DNA from 2 places in the Roseburia sp. TF10-5 genome. Region 1 is predicted to be linked to the other one. Evidence: riboswitches for the same ligand, from Rfam matches in the RefSeq annotation. Region 1 holds a riboswitch; the other holds the start of a gene.
What was found. Region 1 has a riboswitch for FMN ahead of DXD06_RS10690 (ECF transporter S component). Riboswitches for the same ligand answer to the same signal wherever they lie in the genome.

Region 1 (4,733 bases):
AAAACGAATCGCAAGAGACAATTTAAATGGAAATTATAAAATACCAATGGGAGCATTTCTTGCCGCCACACTGATTCCTTTGGCGGTAGAACTCCCATTTTCCATGTTGCAGAAAGATGCACAGCCGCTTCCGGTGACGATCATGTTTTATGTGGCGGAATTTCTGATCACACTTTTAAGCATGGTATTGTCTGTCGGAATCCTTCAGCTTCATCTGTCACTTGCACGGAAAAAAGAAATGACACTTGGCATGGTATTTTATGGGTTTAAAAATCACCCGGACCGTTATATCATTGCAGGACTGCTTTTGATTATTGCAACGCTGATCAGCTGTATTCCTGTGATCACAGGTGCTGTGTTATTTTTTGTCCTGGACAAGTCGCCTGCGGCGATTGCAGTACTGGTGATACTTGGTATTGTAAGCACGATTCTGGCAGTTTTCGTGCAGATGTGGTATGCACTGGCATTGTATCTGCTTTTGGATCATCCGCAGATGAAGGCACGCGAATCATTAAAGATCAGCCGTCAGATCATGAAGGGAAATAAAGGAAGATTATTTTATATTTATCTGAGCTTTATCGGATTGCAGATACTGTGTCTGCTGTCTTTAGGCATCGGGTCACTCTGGGTATATCCATACCAGTCACAGACACTGGTTATTTTTTATCTGGATGTGGTCGGGGAGATCCCATCAAACATAAGCTAATGCTCCGGCTGATTGCCGGATATTAGAATATACTATTATTAGGAGGAGTTTTTCATAATGAACCAACAAAAAGACATTATAAGAGATGCCAGGGTTTTGGGTACGCCGAAAATGCTGCTGCTTGGTCTGCAGCATATGTTCGCTATGTTCGGAGCGACAATTCTTGTACCGATTCTGGTAAACAGCTATTTTCAGAGTACCTCACAGGTATTGTCCGTACAGGTGACATTGTTCTGTGCAGGATTCGGTACCTTGTTTTTCCATCTGTGTACCAAATTTAAGGTTCCTGCTTTTCTGGGATCTTCATTTGCTTTTCTGGGAGGCTTTTCCAGCGTTGCGGCACTGGATACCGGGATATTTGCCAATATGGCAGATAAAGAAAAACTGCAGTATGCGTGTGGCGGAATTGTTGTGGCAGGATTGTTGTATCTGATCCTTGCACTGATCATCCGGTGCGTTGGTGTAAAACGTGTGATGCGTTTCCTTCCACCGGTGGTGACCGGCCCGATCATTATCTGTATCGGACTGAGCCTTGCACCGTCTGCGGTCAGCAATGCATCCACAAACTGGCTCATTGCAATTGTGGCACTGGCAGTTATCATTATTTTCAATATCTGGGGAAAAGGAATGTTTAAGATTATTCCGATTCTTCTCGGAGTTGTGATTTCGTATGTGTTCGCACTGGTTCTGCAGGGACTTGGTTTTACGAATCCGGACGGATCTGTTATTTTAAATTTTTCCGGCGTTTCCTCGGCGGCTGTTGTCGGACTTCCACCGTTTATCCTGCCGAAATTTAATCTTACAGCGATTCTTATCATGGCACCGATTGCCATTGCGACCATGATGGAGCATATCGGAGATATTTCCGCGATTTCTGCAACGGTAGGACAGAACTTTATTGAGGACCCGGGATTGCATCGTACCCTGATCGGTGATGGAATTGCAACTTCCATTTCTGCAATGATCGGAGGACCCGCAAATACAACCTATGGAGAGAACACAGGCGTTCTGGAGTTGTCCCGTGTACATGATCCGAAGGTTGTCCGTCTTGCGGCATGTTATGCGATCGTTTTAAGTTTTATCCCGAAAGTAGCAGAGATTATTGCTTCGATGCCGGCATCCATTATTGGCGGTGTCAGCTTTATTCTTTACGGTATGATTTCTGCTATCGGTGTAAGAAATGTGGTTGAAAACCATGTGGATTTCACCAAGTCCAGAAACCTCATTATTGCAGGTGTGATCTTAGTTTCCGGTCTCGGATTCTCAGATGGACTGACCTTTACGATCGGAAGCACTTCCATTACCCTGACATCCCTTGCCATCGCAGCGATTGCCGGAATCGTGCTCAATGCGATTCTGCCGGGAAATGATTATGCATTTGGAAAAGACCCGGAAGGAGATGCATCTCGCGGTGTGGATCTGCGTCCGCATGAGCTGGAACAGGAACTGAAAAATCAGAAATAGAATGTTTATCCAAGAAGTGCAATGCCAAAGACGGCGAGAAACAGATTTTTGACCAGCCAGTTGAGCAGTACAATGGCAAGCGCGATCCACAGATAAATATCACGATAATGCATCCCGATGGCAAAACGTCCGCGGGATGCTTTTTCTATGGTCTGGGACAGCATAAACCAGCCGAAAAAGACAGCGGTATACACAACAATCGGATGGTAAAAGAAAGAGCGCACAATATGTCCGTGCAGCAGGGCATGAATTGCGCGTGTGCCGCCGCATCCGGGACAGTAGTACCCGGTCAGATTGTGCAGGACACAGCCATCCGGAGGAAATATCCACAGGAAATAACCGCTTTTCCATGCAAGTCCGAGCACGAGTGCGAGAATAAGACATACCCAGCCGATGATATAAAAAGAAAAATCTAAAGTTTTGTCCGTGCGTAATATATTTGAAATCTTCATGGAAATTATGTTAGCAAATGAATGGGAAAAAGTCCAGCCGGTGTTGACATTTTCGGACAATGTGAATATAATAACGATGAAAAATAAAGAAGGAATTCTTCGGGGCAGGGTGCTGCGGATGACGCATATTCCCGACCGACGGTATAGTCCGTGAACTGCTTTTTGCAGCCGAACCGGTGAGATTCCGGTACCGACAGTATAGTCTGGATGAGAGAAGAAAAAGTGCAAATTAATGTTTGCACTGTTGACTGTATGCTAGAAAAAGAACCCCGATAGAGAAATCTATCGGTTTTTTATTTTCTGATCATATATGCAGGCAACACTCCTCTGGAATTCCATTGATTCTGAAAGGAGAGTTCGTATGAGTGAACAGACAAAGACAGCAGTAAAACAGGGAGGCATGAATACAAAAGTACGCTATATTACGGTTACGGCGATGCTTTCTGCCGTAGCGTTCGTGCTTATGTATCTGGAGATTGCCATTCCGATCATGCCATCATTTATCAAATTTGATTTTTCGGATCTGCCGGCACTACTTGGAAGCTTTGCGCTCGGACCAGTGTGTGGGGTATTGATCTGTCTGATCAAGAACGTTCTCCATCTGGCATTTTCAAACAGTATGTTTGTTGGAGAACTTTCCAATTTTATTCTCGGAGCCGTGTTTGTGGCAATTGCAGGTAATATCTACAAACATAAAAAGACCAAAAAGAGTGCAGTAGTCAGTGGTCTGGTTGCAGCATTAGTCATGGGAATAGTCAGTGTGTTTTCCAATTATTTTGTGGTTTACCCGGTTTATTACAAGGCTGGTATGGCAGAGGAAGCCATCCTGCAGATGTATCAGGCAATTGCACCATCCATGAAAAGCGTATTGCAGTGCCTGATCTGCTTTAATCTTCCATTTACAATTGTAAAAGGACTGATTGCAGTTGTCATCTGTATGCTGATTTACAAACCGTTATCTCCAGTTTTAAAGGGACGTTTAAGTGAATGACATCGCCTCTGGTGAGTCTTCATGGTGGCTGTGCTTATTAGCATGGCCACTTTTAATGTTAAGGAGAGTTAAAAGAGAACATGATAAAACTCCTCATTGCCATAACACCCAATATACAGTAAAATAATAACAAATCCGTAAGACACAAGGAGTAACAGTTATCATGCAGTTTAAGAGAACACTGGAAATTAAGGCAGGTCATAAGCGTAGGGTAATCGATGTCACAGATATCCTATATATTAAGGCATCGGTGAATGACTGTTACATTCATGTGACAAGCGGAAGCGTATATAAGACCAGAAGCACCTTAGAGGCAATGGAGGCACAGGTCGGGGAATATTTTCTGAAAGTACACCGTACCTATCTGGTGTGTATCATGGCAATCCATGCATTGGAAGATACGCTGACACTTATCAACGGAGAAGAGTTAAACTACGCAACCCGCAGGAAAAAAGAAATCCTTGCCCAGCTGCAGGAAAAGCAGAAAAAACTGATTGAGGGCTTTGCCATGCCGAATACACCAAAGACACCGGAAGAGTATCATGCGTTTTATCGGAGCTTTGATCAGATGCCATTTGCCTTTACGGATATCGAGATGGTATTCAATGAGGACAGGCATGCAGTGGACTGGATCTTCCGCTATGGCAATGAGAAGCTGGCAGAGGTGGAGCATGTACCATTGACCGGACTGATCGGGAATACCTTCGGCAGTATCTTCTCCAATATGGACGATAAATGGCTGTGTACCTACGAACGGGTAACGCTGTATGGAGAACATCTTGAGATTATGGCTTACAGTCCGGAGATAGGCACCGAACTTAAGATTATCTGTTTCCCGACATTTCCGGGACACTGCGGATGCATGTTATTCCCACTGGATGAGATACACTGTGCACAAAAACAAGATGAGCTGTCACAGATATGGAAGGATTACCTGTTAACGCAGGAATAAATGCTGTGACGAACTGAATAAATGGACTAAAAATGCCGTTTCATCACGAAAAAAGTGGTGGGATGGCATTTTTTAGAGAAAGATAATAATATTTTCACTGAATATTTTAGCCTTTTTAGGCTATAATTTTCAATGACAACTTGAAAGTCTGATAGATAACATATATAA
Region 2 (4,733 bases), on a different contig from region 1:
ATCATGACGCAGCAGGCCATCCATGGCACCGCCCAGCAGTTTGTTAGTGATAAATTCGTTGAACCGTGCGACGACGATTCCTACCTTCATATTGTTTGCTACTAATTTTCCTTCCAATGTACTCATAATGTTCATTCTCCTTTTCTTCATTTTAAAAGTTTAATACATGTCCCATGCGATTCTGCTTCGTTTTTAAGTAAAACAGGTCATACGGTGTGGCCTGCATCTGGATCGGCACGCGCTCTGTGATGGAAATCCCAAACTCTCCGAGCTGGTATACTTTGTCGGGATTGTTGGTTAAAAGCCGCATGCTGTGCACGCCCAGATCCTTTAAGATCTGTGCGCCGATGTAATATTCGCGCTCATCCCCGGCAAATCCTAAGGCAAGATTGGCATCTAAAGTGTCCATTCCCTGTTCCTGCAGTTCATATGCACGCAGTTTGTTGATCAATCCGATACCGCGGCCTTCCTGCCGCATATAAAGTAAAATCCCGCGGCCTTCCCTTTCAATCTGTGTCATGGCAGCGGCAAACTGCTGTCCACAGTCGCACCGCAGGGAGCCAAAGGTATCTCCGGTGAGGCACTCGGAATGTACACGGCAGAGTACATTTTCTCCGTCCCCGATTTCTCCTTTGACTAATGCCACATGATGTTCACCATTTAAACGGTTCACATAACCGTATGCCCGAAACTTTCCATACTTCGTCGGCATCTTTGTCACAGCCACACAGTCCACCAGCTTTTCATGGCATTTGCGGTATTCCTGGAGTGCGGCAATGGTAATCATTTTTATACCGTGCCTTTTTGCAAGTGCAAGCAGTTCCGTCGTGCGCATCATGGTGCCATCCTCGCGCATGATCTCACAGCAGAGTCCACATTCTTTTAAGCCTGCCAGGCGGCACAGATCCACGGTTGCTTCCGTATGCCCGTTTCTCTCCAGCACCCCGTTCTTCTTTGCCAGAAGCGGAAACATATGTCCCGGACGCCGGAAATCCTCCGGTTTTGCATCCTCTGCCACACAGCGCATGGCGGTCATGGAACGCTCGGCAGCGGAAATGCCTGTGGTTGTTTCCACATAATCCACGGAAACGGTAAATGCTGTCTCATGGTTGTCGGTATTCGTTTCGACCATCTGCGGAAAATGAAGCTTTTTTACATATTCTGCAGACATCGGCATACAAATAAGCCCTTTGGCATGCATTGCCATAAAATTGATATTTTCTGTTGTGGCAAATTCCGCAGCGCAGATAAAATCGCCTTCATTTTCACGATCTTCATCATCCGTGACTAAAATCAGTTTTCCGTTTCGTAATTCCTCAAGTGCTTCTTCAACCGTCGCAAATCCTTCCATTATTCTTTCCTCCTGTTTTCTTTGTTATAACCATTCAAAATCCATATTTTTCAAGAAACGCCTGGGTGATGTGGGTTTCCTTTTTTTCTTCCTGTGGATGAAGCAGTTTTTCCACATATTTTCCGATGATATCGGTTTCCAAATTTACCAGTTCTCCCTCTTTTTTGCTTCCAAGCGTTGTCACCTCTGCCGTATGAGGGATCATCGACACCGAAAAATCATGCGCAGTTACCGCGGCAACGGTCAGACTAATGCCATCGATGGTAATGGAACCTTTCTCCACCACATACCGAAGGACTTCCGGCGGCGCCTCCACCCGGATCCATATGGCATTGTCATCCTGCTTGCGCCCGGCCATCTGTCCGGTCGCATCCACATGTCCGGCTACAATATGCCCTCCAAAGCGTCCGTTTGCCGACATTGCACGTTCCAGATTCACAGGACTTTTTCTTTTGCACTGTGCCAGTGCCGACCGGTTTAAAGTTTCATGCATGACATCCGCAGTAAATCTTTCGTGGTCAAAGGAAGTGACCGTCAGACAGACTCCGTTTACCGCTATGCTGTCTCCGATATGCACATCCTCAAGTATCTTTCTGGCGTTAATCGTCAACACCGCAGAATGTGCGCCTTTTGCAATGTTTTCAATGGTTCCCATCTCCTCTATGATTCCTGTAAACATGATAATGGCCTCCCCTCTGTCGCCGGGTATCCCTCTATCAACCAGTCCGATCCCAACGCTGTAACTTTTGTCCGGCTTAATGTCACGGCCTCTGCAGGTTTTAAAAATCCCTGCCCCTCAACCGGGGTTTTGGCTGTTGCCCCGCCAAACAGCTTAGGCGCCACATATGCCTGCACCTTCTGTACAAGCCCAGCTTGCAGAGCCGACCAGTTTAAAGTTCCACCACCTTCGAGAATCACGCTGTCAATCTCCTGTTCTCCAAGCTGTCGCATCAGATCCCAAAGATCTACCTGCCCATCTTTTTCCGGTGTGACTAAAATCTGACATCCTGCCTCCACATATGGCATATGCATGGCTTCCTGCCGGTTACAGCTTGCTATAATCGTTGGAACTTCTTTTGCGGTACGCACAATCTGTGATTCTAATGGCGTCCGCAATGCTGTATCACAAATGATGCGCACCGGGTTTACCCCATTTTCTGTTTTTCCTAGCCGGCAGGTCAGCATCGGATCATCCGCAAGTACCGTTCCCACGCCAACCATAATGGCATGGTAACGGTTCCGCATACGGTGTACATGCGCACGCGCCGCTTCTCCTGTCACCCAGCGGGATGCCCCGGTATACGTGGCAATTTTTCCATCCAGTGTCATCGCATATTTTAAAATGACAAACGGAAGTTTTGTCTGGATATAATGAAAAAATACTTCATTCATTTCATCACATTCGTCCTGTAATACCTGTTCAGTCACTTCTACTCCATGTTCCCGCAAAATCCGGATGCCCTTTCCATGAACAAGTGGATTCGGATCTTTCGAACCAATCACTACTCTGCGAATTCCTGCGGCAAGCAGAGCATCGGTACATGGTGGTTGTTTTCCATGATGACAGCACGGCTCTAAGGTCACATAAATCGTAGCCCCTTCCGGGGATTGTATACAATTAGCCAGTGCATTCCGTTCTGCATGTGGCTGTCCGTAGTGTTCGTGATATCCCTCTCCGATAATTTTTCCATCTTTTACAATCACAGCACCTACCAGAGGATTCGGGGATACCTGTCCTTCTCCTTTTTGTGCCAGTGCTATTGCTCGGCGCATGTAATATTCATCTGTCATTTTTTCTCCTTTTTCATCAGTGATATGGCTTCGCCATACCACAAAAGCCCCAAGCAAATGCTCAGGGCTTCTTTTTACCGTGTTCTGCTGCCGGGGATATATTTTCAAATCCTTTTATTCATAGGAAATAAAAAATGCTCTGGAAATAAATTCCAGAGCAAACATTTCAATATCCACCACAACCATACACGGGTTCTTGTGTTTCTATCCTTTATCTTCTTTCATCCAGACTGTACTGTCGGCTTCGGAGTTTCACCGAATCATGCCTTGCGGCTCGTGGGCTATACCACCGGTAGGGAATTGCACCCTGCCCTGAAGATCTTTATAAAATTGTCTATGTATAAGACTATAATCTTTCTTTCCTTTTCTGTCAAGAGAATTTTTCTGGCTTTCTATACTGCCTCCACCGTATAATGGGCTTTCCAGATACCGCCCGGTGCAATCAGATTTCCCCACTCCCGATCTTTTAAATCTCCGGTAAAATCAGCACTGTCACAGCGTCCATACCATGGCTCTACACATATAAACGGTACATCTGCTCCCGCCGGTGACCAGACTCCAAACAATGGAGCATCCATCGTAACGGTCAGATAGGGATTTCCTTCCATGTCACAAAGAGAGACTTCATGCACATTCTGATTTTCAATCACAAGGGCATCATCATCAAACAGATGATCGGTAACTGTCAGATAACTATTTTTCAATTCATAATCCACAGTACCGTTTCCGACCAGACCATCCACAATCGTTGTACTTGTAAGCGGACCAGCTACATCAAAGCGGATTTTACAATTTTTCGGACGATTGAATGCCGGATGCCCGCCAATCGAAAACGGAAGTTCTTCCTCCGAAGGATTTTCCACCTGCCAGAGCACTTCCAGCTTATTTTCCTCGATGTGATATCCAATACGAAGGGTAAACGCATAAGGATATTTTGCCATGGTTTCCTCATTGGATTTTAATACAAACCAGAGCGTATCCTCCGTCTGAGAATCCAGCGTAAAATCCATATCGCGGGCAAATCCGTGCTGTCCCATGGTGTAAGTCTGTCCTTTGGTACGAAACTGTTTGTCTTTTACCGCTCCAACAAACGGAAACAGTACCGGTGAGGTGCGTCCCCAGAATTTTGGATCAGCTTTCCACATATATTCTTTTCCGGTATTTTTACGGACCAGAGATTTTAATTCTGCCCCATGTTCCTCCACTTCGATTGCAATGAGTTCATTCTCGAGCTTATGTCTTGCCATATGTTCCATCTCCTCTGATTCTATAAATTACGCGTTACCGCTTCACTTTTTCTCTCCCTGTCCATTTTATCTTATGCTATTTTACCGAGGTTTGTCAATGGACTGAATTTGCGAAGAAGTAGCAACAGATACTAAATCTTCAAGTGCAAGCACTCTGGGTTCCTCCGGATTACTGTCTCTGTTTACAATAGTGTTAATCTGCTTTGGTATATTTTTATTCACAAGCTCAGGGAAAACCACTCTGACATACATTCACTCCTTTACACTTTTGCTGATATACTTTTTCAGAATTACAGTTTATTCTATAATCTCCCAATACCCATTTTTCGGTGAACCATGACGAA

Region 2: another riboswitch for FMN. It lies ahead of ribD (bifunctional diaminohydroxyphosphoribosylaminopyrimidine deaminase/5-amino-6-(5-phosphoribosylamino)uracil reductase RibD); the one in region 1 lies ahead of DXD06_RS10690 (ECF transporter S component).

The regions. Positions count from the first base shown of each region.
Region 1 is NZ_QTYW01000010.1:80,018-84,750, forward strand. Features, by position in the region: gene DXD06_RS10675 (DUF975 family protein) at 1-706, shown strand, start outside; gene DXD06_RS10680 (uracil-xanthine permease family protein) at 764-2,170, shown strand; gene DXD06_RS10685 (DUF2752 domain-containing protein) at 2,176-2,622, opposite strand; FMN riboswitch at 2,714-2,845, shown strand; gene DXD06_RS10690 (ECF transporter S component) at 2,984-3,613, shown strand; gene DXD06_RS10695 (LytR/AlgR family response regulator transcription factor) at 3,777-4,565, shown strand.
Region 2 is NZ_QTYW01000024.1:2,032-6,764, forward strand. Features, by position in the region: gene ribH (6,7-dimethyl-8-ribityllumazine synthase) at 1-126, opposite strand, end outside; gene DXD06_RS15385 (bifunctional 3,4-dihydroxy-2-butanone-4-phosphate synthase/GTP cyclohydrolase II) at 152-1,351, opposite strand; gene ribE (riboflavin synthase) at 1,386-2,030, opposite strand; gene ribD (bifunctional diaminohydroxyphosphoribosylaminopyrimidine deaminase/5-amino-6-(5-phosphoribosylamino)uracil reductase RibD) at 2,012-3,142, opposite strand; FMN riboswitch at 3,352-3,466, opposite strand; gene DXD06_RS15400 (aldose 1-epimerase family protein) at 3,535-4,389, opposite strand; gene DXD06_RS15405 (RNA-binding domain-containing protein) at 4,687-4,733, opposite strand, start outside.